Regions from separate parts of the Flavobacterium branchiarum genome, predicted to be linked through region 1. Evidence: riboswitches for the same ligand, from Rfam matches in the RefSeq annotation. Region 1 holds a riboswitch; each other region holds the start of a gene.
What was found. Region 1 has a riboswitch for cobalamin ahead of QWY99_RS09610 (TonB-dependent receptor). Riboswitches for the same ligand answer to the same signal wherever they lie in the genome.

Region 1 (4,347 bases):
TTTTGTCATTCATTTTGCACTAATTTTTAATAGTAATTCGCTTTTTTCTTTACTAATAAATTTATGTCGAAAACGATAAAATATTTTTTACGTATCAACATATGTAAATGCATTTGTTTTTTTTACTTCTGAAATTTGCATTTCAATTATAAATAAAAAAAATGAAAACACTATTTTTTACAACACTATTACTTGCTTCGTCATTAGCAATTTCTGCTCAAGATATTATTCATAAAAAAATATTCAGTGCAAAAATGAATAAGGATATTGAAACTGTAATAATCACACCTAAACTTAAAAAAGGAGCAACCTATAAAACTGTTTATATACTCCACGGTTATAGCGGAAATCCCGATAGAACTTACACAAAAGATATTCCAGATCTTGTTAGTAAATCTGAAATGTACCAAACCATCTATGTTTTACCCAATGGAAATTTTAATAGTTGGTATGTAGATAGTCCTGTTGATAAAACTTCACAATATCAAACTTTTATCGGAAAAGAATTGGTGGAATATATAGATTCTAATTATCCATCAATTAAAAATAGAAAATTTAGAGGAATTTTAGGTTGGAGCATGGGCGGTTATGGGGCAACAAATATTGGAATAACTTATAAAAATACTTTTTCAATTGTCGGAAGTACTTGTGGAGCAATTGATTTTAATCGTTTTGGAGAAAACTTTCACAATTATCAAGTAGACAAGTTTCTGGGAGAGTATAAAAATTTACCTCAGGAATATTTAACTTTTAATAAAGCTGATAAAATGAAAGAATCAAATCAATTTTATTACTTTGATTGCGGCACAGAAGATGGTCAAATGATTGATATGAATAGGGATTTTCATCAACTTTTAACCAATCAAAAAATTGAGCATTTTTACATTGAATCTCGTGGAGGACATGACACTAATTATTGGAGTAAAGCACTGTCTAATCAATTAGCTTTATTTGAAAATCAATTTAATATCCAATAAATTAAAAATTGAAAATTTATTCTTGTTTTTGAATCTACGAAGTAGTAGGTAGTAAAATTAAAATAAAAAAACACTACAGATTTGCTATGGCAAATACAACGTAGTGTTTTTTTTGAGTAAATAATCTATTGTAATACTGCTTTATAACAGTGTAGTTGTTTCAATAGATTCCTTTATAATTGAATTAATAATGGACAAGGTAAGAGGATCTTTTTCTCCAGAGAAGAAGGCGTCCAGTACGTGCTGAAAAATTGGGTTGCTATTTTCTACCATGGTAAAAAGAGTCATCGAAGAGCGTAGCTTTCGTGATTCTAACTCTCCAAGGATAGATTCAATAGATTTCATTTTAAAAGTCAAAATCAATTCTGAGATCTCAATAAGATGCTTACCTAAAATCGGGTGAGCAACAAAATCTGTAGCTTCATTTAAATCTGTAATAGCATAAAATTTAGAAGTATCGCTAGTGCCTAATCCTACAATTTGAGGGAAGATAAACCACATCCAGTGGGTTTCTTTTTTTCCCTTTTTTATTTCAGAAAGAGCAGTAAGATACAACTGGTTTTGTGCTTCTAAAAAGCGGATTAAATCTTTGTTTGTGTTTGGCATTATAATATCATGTTGGGTAAAAAAAGAGTGCAAAAGTACTTAAAAATATAGGTAAATCCAAATCAAAGACGCAGGTAGTGTGTGTTTTATGATGAAGTAGTGTAATATCTTACTTTAATTGTTGTATAAAATAACTTCAATTCTTAGTTGTAATTCAATAGTAAAATTACTCTAATTGTGACTTCATAACACCAATTGAAACTCCCTTGTATTCTTACTATGTTCACTTTATTTTTAAGTTCATGAACACTACAAATATCTTACTTTAACCATTTATAGATTTCCTATTATTATTGATGATTTTAATGTGAAAATTGTAATTTTATTAGATAACAATTATTTTTTATGAAGTATAGTTATATCTTTACCTAAAATTTTGGTCTATTTTTTCTTAATAATTTAAGCAAAAATAGTTAAAAGGGAATCAGGTGTAAATCCTGAACAGGCCCGCTACTGTAAGTTCTATATAAGTCTTTAAACGTTACTTATGTCACTGTTTGCTCCAGCAAATGGGAAGGCAGTTTTAAAGATAGAATAAGTCAGGAGACCTGCCAAAATCACATAGTTTAAAACTTTCGAGGAACAAAGTTGAAGAACAAGAAAACACCCTATTATTTTATAATGGGCTTTTTTTCTTATGATTCTGTTTTATTATACCTCGCTAAGTTTTTATAATTTATTAAGTGATGTATAATAGAAAAAAAAGATTCTTATTTATTTTTACGTTGTGTGCCCCATTCGTGCTTTATTCTCAAGCATCAAATGATAGTATTCGACCTTTAAAAGAAGTAATTCTAAAAGGAAAACCTTTTCAAGAAGTAATTCCAGTACAAAGTCTTTCAGGGAAATTACTAGAAAATTTAGCCAGCCATAATGTTGCCGATGCCCTTCGCTACTTTGCTGGAACTCAAATTAAAGATTACGGAGGACTTGGAGGACTTAAAACAGTCGATGTACGTAATATGGGTACCCATCATGTGGGTGTTTTTTATGATGGAATTCAATTGGGTAATGCCCAGAATGGAGTTACTGATTTAGGTAAATATTCCTTAGACGATATGGAGTCGCTTACGATGTATAATGGACAGAAAAGTGAAATTTTTCAGTCGGCAAAGGACTTTGCGGCAGCTTCAGCAATTTATCTAAAAACAAAACGCCCTGTTTTTGATGATAATAAAAAGACACATTTGTTAGTACGCTATAAAACGATGTCTATAAATTACAACAATCCTTCTTTTAGATGGGAACAAAAATTAAGTGATAAAGTAAGCATGAGTGTAAGCTCAGAATACATCAAATCAAACGGTCAGTACAAATTTAGATATAAAAGAGACAATCAAGATGGTACCGTGGCATATGATACTACAGCAACAAGGCATAATAGTGATATAGAAGCATTACGATTTGAATCAGGTATTTATGGTAAAATCAATAACGGTACGTGGGATGCAAAGGTGTATTACTATGATTCTGATAGGGGAGCACCAGGAGCTATTGTTGAAAACAAGTTTTCAGATGGATTCAGACAAACTGATAAGAATTTCTTCGCACAAGCATCTATAATAAAGGATTTTACAAAAAAATATAAATTTCAGGCAAAGCTTAAATATGCAGATGATTACACACATTATGTTGCACGAGATACCACAAGCATATTAGGCGAAATAGTAACAGAAGGAGCACAGTCCGATGATAGTTATTATCAAAAAGAAATATATTTCTCTGCAGTAAATATGTACAGCATATTACATACGTGGGACGTTTCGCTATCAACCGATTTTCAATACAATAAATTAGACGCAACAAGAAAAGGAATACAAACGCAGTTTTCGTTTCCGCAACGCTATACGGCATTATTTTCATTAGCAAGTTCTCTTAGAGTTGGACAATTTAAGGCTTTAGGTAGTCTTGTTGGGACTTATGTGCAGGAAGAAGTACGTTATAACGCCAAAGCGCCAGATAAAAAAGAGTTGACTCCTGCTTTGTTTATTAGTTATACCCCTTTTAAAGATTATGACTTTAATATTAGAGCATTTGCAAAGCGCATATTTAGAATGCCAACTTTTAATGATTTATATTATACTATGGTTGGTTCTAGTACACTACGACCTGAATATATGAATCAATACGATATTGGTTTTACTTATAATTTGCCCGCAGGAAAAAGTTTCTTTGATAAATTTTCTATTCAAGCAGATGCCTATTATACTGATACTAAAGACAAAATAGTAGCAGCTCCTACAGGAAATTTATTTCGTTGGATGATGACAAACATGGGACAAGTAAAAGGACATGGTATTGAAACGGTTATCAATATGGGAAAACAGATTAATAAATTAAATCTAACCGCCAATCTAACATATACTTATTCAGAAAGCAGGGATTATACAAAATTTTTAGGCTTAGAAACTTCGTCATATGGAGATCAAATTCCTTACACACCATGGCATAGTGGATCTGGAATCCTAAATGCTAACTATGGATCTTGGAATTTTAACTACAGCTTTATTTACGTTGGAAAACGATACAATGGAAATGTAAATAATATAAAGGTGAATGAAGTTCAACCTTGGTATACTCATGACTTGTCGCTACAAAAATCTTTTGCACTTAGCCATTATCTAATAAAAGGAACTGTAGAAGTTAATAATCTTCTTAACCAGCATTACGAGGTTATATACAATTATCCTATGCCGGGTCGTACACTAAAATTTATAATCAGTATTGAGCTATGAGAAAGACAATCACAAAATTACTATTAGGC
Region 2 (4,347 bases), 1.3 Mb from region 1:
TATAAATATTGGTTCCAATAGTATAATATAGTTTACTATTTTCAATAGCAAGAAAACCAGGATGTGTAAAACCAGGGAAATCAATCGTTGATGTGATTTTATCAGTATTCATATCTATTTTTACTAATTTTCCAGTTGTTTCAGTACCAGTATAAGATAGTTTTCCATTACATAATACGTACAAAGTACCATTTTCTTTTACTAAAGAAGAAGGAATATCTCCTACTGTAAAATTAATAACTTCGCCAGTAGCAGAATTAGATTTAATAACAGATAGTGAATTTCCTTGACTCCAGCCTCCTTTGTGCGCAACATATAGTTTACCATTGTTTTCAATTATTTGCTCAGGACCTTCAACAACAGGTATCGTTGATGAAACTTTATTTGTTGTTAAATCTATTACAGCTACATAATCATCCGAAGGATCTGCTGAGTTTCCCCAGTTTGTAATGTATCCTTTTCCATTTGCAAATGCAATATATCTTGGATTATTTATTTGTGTGTTAATTGTAGCAATACTTTTAAATGTGTTTCGGTTAACTACTTCAATTTTATTTCCTCTATTTACAATGATGTAAGCAAAATCACCATTAAAACCAATGCTTTGAGGAGCATCTTTAATCTCTTTACCTTCATTAACTAAAGAAAAAACATTTTTCCCGAGTTTTAAATCGTCTGATAAATAGGAAATAGATCCATTAGCTTTCTCAAAAACACCTTCTTCGATAATAAATAATCCCCCTTCATATTTACCGCGTGGTGCAGGTTCAGGTTCTGGAGTAACGGTATCGTCGTCATTACTACAAGATACAAAAAATGTAGAGCTTACAATGATAGCTAAGAATAGCTTATTAAGTTTTTTCATGGTATTAAAAATTAAGGTTTATATATATAGTGTAATTTCTTCCAGGCATTTGTCTGCTGATTACAGGCTGATAATTTTCGTTCCAAATATTCAGTATTTGAAATCCAATTTTGTAACTGTTCCTTTTTCCTAGTTCGTAATCGATTCCAAGATTACCAATGTTGTACGGTTTTACAATTCCAGAAATACTGTTAAAGGGTGTACTGTAAACTTCGCCATTGTATAGGTATTGAAAATAGGATGAAACTTTTTTCCAATTATAAGAAACAGATCCAGTTAATTTATGATAGGGAACATATATAAGTTGTTTGTATATCAATTGACCTTTAATCAATTGCTGGCTCTCAGAAATGGTATAAGCATATGTTCCATTAAGAGTAAAGTTGTGGTTCTTTATTTTCGTTCTCCATTCTAATAATACTTCACCACCGTAGGCTCTAACTTTGTCTGTGTTTTCGGGAGACCAATTATCGCCTCCACCTTCAGATGGTATCCAACGCAATAAATCTGTTATTGAATTGTAATAAGTAGTTAGAGATAAGGAAAAGTTTTTTGTGAAAAATTCATTACCAATTTCTGCTTGATATGAATTTTCTGGTTTTAAATCAGGATTTCCACTTCCTTGCCAATACAAATCGTTGTAAGTAGGCATTCTGAAATTCTTTGAAGCATTTAGTTTGATGCGATAAAAATCTGTAAATTGATATCTTGTACCTAAAGAAAAAAGGAAAGGGTTTCCGTATTGATCTGTTATTTCCTGACGAATGCTGGCTGTGTAGTCCCATTTATCAGTTACATAATGTTGTAATAATAAGCTAGCAGATCCTATTTCTCTACTAACGTTATCAATGCTAGAGCCGTATCCTTTGTTACGGTTGTAATCAATGATTGTATTTAGTTTAATTTTGTCATTTACATCAAAAGCTAAATCGTATTTTATAATAGATGTTTCAACTTTTCCATGAGTGAAAAAATCGGAAGTAATATTTGGGAAATATTTATAAGATTCTCCGATGTGAGCAACTCTTAATTTGGAAGTAAAACGATTAAATACATTCTCCCATTCTAAGAGATTACGAGTATTGAAATCATTATATTTTGTTTTTGTAGCGTTTGGAGAAGTCAAAGAAAAATGACGTTCTGAATCATAAAATTGACTGTATAATTTCAAAGTGTTTCTAGAATCAATTTTATAACCAAATGTTGTGTTTAAACTCGTGTTATAGTATTCCCCATTGAGATTTTTTTGATTGCTGTTACCTGGATATTTAAAATCATTTTCAGAGCTATTTCTTGAAAAGCTAACCTGAAGGCTATATTTTTTTGATGAAATAGCAGTGCGATAATTTAAGCTATAGGTGTCATAACTTCCTGCGCTAAAAAATAAATGATTTGAGAAATTATTTTTAAAAGTTAAGTCATTATTAAGATGAATACTTCCTCCAATAGCTCCACTGCCATATAGAATACTTCCTCCTCCAGCTTTTACAGCTATAGAATTAAAATCTCTTGTTCCGATTGTGTTAAAATCAGCTTGACCTAAAAATTGCGAATTGATATTAATTCCATTCCATATAACTGCCGTTTGTGCACCAGTAGTTCCTCTAAAAGAGGGTGCAGAAGTCATTCCGAGGCCATTTTCTTTAAAGTAAATAACAGTATTGTAATTTAAAAGAGAAGTTAAAGAGGCTTGGTTTCGATTAATTATGGAATCGTTAAGTACTTGAATAGACTGTGAATCAGAATATTTTTTGAGATTAGTATCTGAAACTATAACTTCTTTTAGTTTTGTTATAGAGTCATTTTGTGCCGAAATGAATTGGCAAATTAAGATAGAAAAGCAGATAAAGAATTTTTGTAATGTCATAATTTCTAAACTCTTCTTCCCGAGAGTTCGATATTTGTTAACAAAGGCAGGTCTCCTGGCTTACGTCTTATTGTTTACCTTCCCGTTTTAAAACAGTGGTTTTGTAGCTAACAATAAGCATTCCTTACGGAACTAAGTTTACAGTTGCGGGTACAGCTCAAGCTTTTTGAATGTAGATTTAGATGTTTTTAAATCTTCAATTACTTAATTCCCTTTTAATGTGTGAAAAAATAACACAACCTTAATATGGCTGCAAATATAAAGGTAAAAATGCTTAAAATTAGAATTTGTTCTGACTTTAACCCAAAATGCAAATCAAATGAATCGTTTTAGGATTTAAATTACGATTTTTATAACCTGACCAAAATCGACTTTATTTTGGAAAGCATCTTTTAAAGGAAGAGAATTTAAAAGACATAAAATGCTTCGGACAACTCCAGCATGAGCAACAATAATTACTTTTTGGGAAGTTTTACTTAGTATTTCATTTTCCATAAAATCAGAAACTCTTTCATGTAAATCGACAAAAGATTCTCCATTTGGGACGCGAATATTTACAAAATCTTCCATCCAAGGGTTTAGTTCTTCTGGGGAGATTTCGTTCCAGTTTTTCATTTCCCAATCACCAAAATTCATTTCCATTAAACGTATGTCTTCTTTGTAATTTGTAATTTGAGTTTGTTTTTGGATGTACTTGCTTAGTATTGTACAACGTTGCAAAGGACTTGTATATAGTAAGGCGTCTTTAGGCAATTGCTGTACAATGGTTTCAAAAATTACATCGTAAGGTTGGGCTATGTTTACATCTGTTTGGCCATAACAAACTCCTTTTTCGCAAACAGTTTCGGTGTGACGTACTAAATAAATTTCCATATTGCTATAACACTTAAGTAAAAGATAACTTCGCAAACTTGTTGAGTTGCGCCTAAACAATCCCCAGTATAACCATCAATCCATTTTTGAAAATAACGTGCTAAAAAATAACGTGTCAAAAATACTGGAATTAGAACCCAAAGTAATTGATATTGAAAATAAGAAAGAATTAAAAGAGGTAATAAACCAAAAAAGAATGCTCCTACAACTTCTTTCCAGCTAAAGCTTTTTGCAATAGGTTTGCTTTTGCTTGAAGCATCTTCACGAGAATATTCATGTGTGAATACAATGCTAATCGCAGCTAAGCGGCTAATAGAATGCCCAGCAATAAATAGCAGAAGGATTATAAAAACAGCTTGCTGATTTGTAATTGATTTTATCGTTATTAATTCAGTTAGTAATTGAAATTTCAATAAAAATAGTAATACCACACCAATTGCACCATAAGCACCAATTGCGCTGTCTTTCATAATTAAAAGAATTTTTTCTTTGGTCCAACCGCCACCAAAACCATCACAAACATCGGCAAAACCATCTTCATGAAAAGCGCCAGTAGTTAAGATTCCTGTAATCATTCCTATAATTATTGAAGCTGTAGTAGAAACCAAAAATGAAGCGCCATAAAAGGCTAAAAAAGAAAGACCTCCAACAATCCATCCAATTAAAGGAAAATAGCGACTTGCTTTATTTAGATAATCGGGATTGTGATCAATGTTTTTTGGACATGGAATTCGAGTGTAAA
Region 3 (4,347 bases), 210 kb from region 1:
ACGATAATTAATCTTTCCACTATCATCAATAAAGTTCAGCGTTCCATTAGTATGTCCGAACCAATCTTCATTTACCATAAAAAAACCTTTAGTAAAATCTGTTGACAGAACAAAAGGAGATACTGGAGTAAATGTTGAAGCAATAGGTAATTCTACCATTCCAGTGTTATAGTTCCAAACATTCCAAGAATTATTTTCTAGAATACCATTGGCAGCAGTTAAATCATAGGGGTTAAAATCCGTATCAGTCGTTTTTTTTATAGAATACGACCAATATCCCTTACTGTTTGATTGTGTTTGCCAGTGATCTGTAGCATCTATAACTGTAAAATTGTCAAAATTAGCCCCTGTTGTATTTACGATACCGTTTACAGGATATAGCGGATAGGTTTGGTTTCCATCTTTGTAAAGCCCAATAGTATTAACACCGTTTAAGTCAAAACCCAATCCTGCAATTGTAGTTCCAAGAGCTGTTCCTGAATCATATTGTAGTGCATAAAAACGATGATCTGCTTTTGCAATCGCTCGTACCATATCAATACCTGTTGCTTCGCCATCCCATCTAAAGCCCCATACTAAGGCATCTGAGTTTTTGCCATCATTCCATTGTACAACAAATGCAGCTTTATTAGCACCTGTACCTACCCAATATTCAATCGCATCAAAATCCGTAGCAGTAGCAGTGCTTTTATTCTGTTGAATTTTAGCAGATAAGTTTTGTTTAAGATTATATCGTATTTCATCCTGCACTTTTACTTGCGCATTGGTAAGAAATACAAAAAGTAGCAGAATTTGTAAAAAGTAATTTTGTTTCATTTATTTAAGTTGAATTTTTAGAGTTTATTTTTATTTTATATATAGGTCATAGGCGCCAGAAACTTCAGTAGAAACTTCTCCCAACCAACCAGCTTCTTGATTTATCCCTGTATATACTTTAACAAAATCTATCCCAGGAAGTTTTACATATTTTCCATCTTTATCGACAGCCCAAGAAATATCAATATTAGAACCTTCATCATTATTTGGCGCATTATCAGCATATCCAAAATCAAATGATTTACCTACCCAATAGTTTCCAGTTCCACTTTGGTCATAAAAATTGTTTTCGATTTTTGTCCCAGTTAAGCTATAGGAAGCCTCAGTAATCCAAAGCGGATAATAGCTTTGTGAATGAAAGGTACTTTGTGTTTTATACCCAGAACCACCAAGGTTATCATTCCATTTTATATATTCTATGTCAGTTTGCCAAAATTCATCTCCTGCAACTTGAGGTTTGTTAGCATCAGGTTTGAAATAGGTAATGGTATAATTCTTAATTGTCGTCTTTTTAAAATATTCACTTCCTGCAATCTCGTACCATTCGTCTGCATCAGGCTTTCCGTTTTTATTTTTATCATAAGCAACAAGAATAATCCCTGGTTCACAAGATCCTGAGCGTGATTCATTGGCTTCACCTCCCCAAAATGCATTCCCTAAAATTTTAAAGTCTCTTCCATTCATATTGGGGATTGTATGATCAAAGCCAAATACAACGTAACCTCCAAAACCTCCTAGCGAGATCATGCTCGCTTGTGATCCTACAAGTGCTTTTTTTGCTCTATTGATGAGATTTGCTTCTGTATTTCCGGGTGCGTATATTGGGATTTCATTGGTAAACTGACCTACAGCAGGACGGAAATCAGATACATCAGAGATGTATTTACTATAACTTACTGGTTCTTTAGTTACATTAATTACAGCCGTATATGTTTTTACAATTCCATTAGTTTCTGCTTTCAAAGTCAGAGGATAGTTTTTTAAATACGGGCTAATGAAATCTAGTTGTGAACTTTGTGAAATAATAGAGTCATTGATACTCCAAGTAAGTTTTGAATCGCTAGGTAGATTCGGATCAATATTCAGAACATTAAAGCGGTTAACTGTGTAGGATTCAGTGAGTACTTCGGTAGGATTTACATTTTCCTGATTTTCATCTTTATCGCAAGCCATAAAACCAAGCAAGAGAATTGATAGAAACGAGAGTTTTAAAATTTTAGAAGGATTTCTTTCCATATTTAATTGTGATTTATTTGAATAAAAAGCAAATAATTACAACGCTTACGGAAATATAGAGGAATGATGATTGCGCACGCATTTAAGCACACAAAACCAGCATTGTCCTTAGCTTTATTCCACGAAAGCGTCAAACATTATATTATCTGGCAGGTCTTCTGACTTACTCCATTTTTGAAATCCTTCCCATTTAAAAACAGTGGATATATTTTTCAAAAACTTTAATGCGGAGCTTACAGCAGCGGGTCTGTCTCGGATTCTCACCGAATTCCCTATTAAGTGCTTTTTATGGCGCACCAGATTTCGGCAAATGTATAGAAAATATAGATAGAAATAATTTAAAGCAAATTCACTAAAGTAGTATTACCAAAGCTTTTCAATGGATTAGATAGGATTAGATTAGGATTGTTTTTTTAAAACAGTGTTTAAGTTGTAATAATTTAGTTTTTTATGAATTTAATTGTGAAAAACTAAAGTAAAATTGGTTTGTATTTGTGTAATCATAAAAATTGAGCGGTTATTGTTATTGGCATAAATTATTTAGGTATAAAAGTTAAATTTGTCAAAGTGAAAAAGAGTATTATCTACATATTTATTTTTTTAATAACCTCTAATATTGGGGTTTTTCAGCAGTTTTATAAACTGCCAGTGCTGTTTCAGCATTTTAATGAACATATAGAAATAAAGAAAGTAAGTTTTATTGATTTTTTAGAAATGCATTATTGGGGCGAAGATCAAGATGATGATGACGGTGATCGCGATATGCAACTTCCTTTTAAAAATATAAGTGGTTATTCGTTGCAACTTGTATTTATACCTACAGACAAACATGCCATTTACATTCCTTTTAATACTAGTCTAACACAGACTAAAGGTATTCCGTATACATGTAATTTGTATGCTAACCCCGCTTTATTTTCGGTATTTAGACCTCCAGTAGTATAATTTGATTTTCAAAAATTTTATTGTGGTTAAGGCATTTAATATGTTTTAGCCATAGCGTTATTATTTCTAAAATTAAATCAAATTATGCTTAATAAGATAATACAATTTTCAGTTAAGAATAAACTGGTAATTGGCGTCTTTACATTGCTATGGATTATCTATGGTGTGTATGAAGTGAGTCGTTTACCTATTGATGCCGTTCCAGACATCACAAACAATCAAGTACAAATTATTACAACAGCTCCATCACTTGGAGCAGAAGATGTAGAGCGTCTTATTACTTTTCCGATAGAACAGGCAATAAGTAATATTCCGCAATTAAAAGAAAGTCGTAGTATTTCACGCTTCGGACTTTCGCTAGTTACTATCGTCTTCGATGATGATACAGATGTGTATTGGGCACGTCAGCAAGTTGCAGAGCGTTTACAAAAAGTAGAGATTGATGAAAATGCCAGTACTCCCGAAATGGCTCCTGCAACAACAGGACTTGGTGAAATATATCAATATGTTGTAAAACCGCAGCCAGGTTATGAAGCCAAGTATTCGCTCGAAGATTTAAGAACAATTCAGGATTGGACTATCAGAAGACAATTGCTAGGAACTCCTGGAATTGCCGATGTAGCCACTTTTGGAGGAAAACTTAAACAATATGAAATTGCAGTAAATCCAGCACGACTAAAGGCGCAAAGTCTTACCATTAAAGAAGTGTTTACAGCATTAAGTAGCAATAACGAAAACACTGGAGGTGCATATATTGAGAAAGGTCCAACGGTACTTTATATTCGAAGTGTTGGACTTACTAAGAATATAAGTGATATTCAGAATATTATTGTAAAAAACACCCAAGCAGGAACTCCAATTCTTATTAAGGATATAGCCGATGTAAAAATGTCTTCGGCAATACGATATGGAGCATTAACGACAGACGATCTAGGAGAATCTGTGGGTGGAATAGTGATGATGCTTAAAGGCGAAAATGCCAATAATGTTATTGTAAATGTAAAGAAACGAGTTGCCGAAATTGAGAAGATTTTACCAGAAGGTTTAAAGATAGAACCTTTTCTAGATCGTACTAAAATGGTTGATAATGCCATTGGTACCGTTCAAAAAAATCTTATCGAAGGTGCCTTGATTGTTGTCTTGGTACTGGTATTATTTTTAGGGAATTTAAGAGCCGGACTTATTGTAGCATCAGTGATTCCGTTGGCAATGTTATTTGCCATTATCATGATGAATACCTTTGGCGTAAGCGGGAATCTTATGAGTCTTGGTGCGCTTGACTTCGGATTGATTGTAGATGGGGCAGTAATTATAGTCGAAGCCATATTACATCACTTACACAGTACCAAA

Region 2: another riboswitch for cobalamin. It lies ahead of QWY99_RS03850 (TonB-dependent receptor plug domain-containing protein); the one in region 1 lies ahead of QWY99_RS09610 (TonB-dependent receptor).
Region 3: another riboswitch for cobalamin. It lies ahead of QWY99_RS10490 (cell surface protein); the one in region 1 lies ahead of QWY99_RS09610 (TonB-dependent receptor).

What each region holds. Positions count from the first base shown of each region.
Region 1 covers NZ_JAUFQQ010000003.1:2,045,768-2,050,114, forward strand. Annotated here, with positions in the region: gene QWY99_RS09600 (alpha/beta hydrolase) at 162-977, shown strand; gene QWY99_RS09605 (DUF1810 domain-containing protein) at 1,119-1,583, opposite strand; cobalamin riboswitch at 1,944-2,153, shown strand; gene QWY99_RS09610 (TonB-dependent receptor) at 2,270-4,318, shown strand; gene QWY99_RS09615 (YncE family protein) at 4,315-4,347, shown strand, end outside.
Region 2 covers NZ_JAUFQQ010000003.1:743,900-748,246, forward strand. Annotated here, with positions in the region: gene QWY99_RS03845 (YncE family protein) at 1-865, opposite strand, end outside; gene QWY99_RS03850 (TonB-dependent receptor plug domain-containing protein) at 870-2,732, opposite strand; cobalamin riboswitch at 2,761-2,991, opposite strand; gene cobC (alpha-ribazole phosphatase) at 3,069-3,605, opposite strand; gene QWY99_RS03860 (adenosylcobinamide-GDP ribazoletransferase) at 3,590-4,347, opposite strand, start outside.
Region 3 covers NZ_JAUFQQ010000003.1:2,255,490-2,259,836, reverse strand. Annotated here, with positions in the region: gene QWY99_RS10495 (DUF5074 domain-containing protein) at 1-816, opposite strand, end outside; gene QWY99_RS10490 (cell surface protein) at 847-2,052, opposite strand; cobalamin riboswitch at 2,184-2,368, opposite strand; gene QWY99_RS10485 (hypothetical protein) at 2,620-2,997, shown strand; gene QWY99_RS10480 (CusA/CzcA family heavy metal efflux RND transporter) at 3,082-4,347, shown strand, end outside.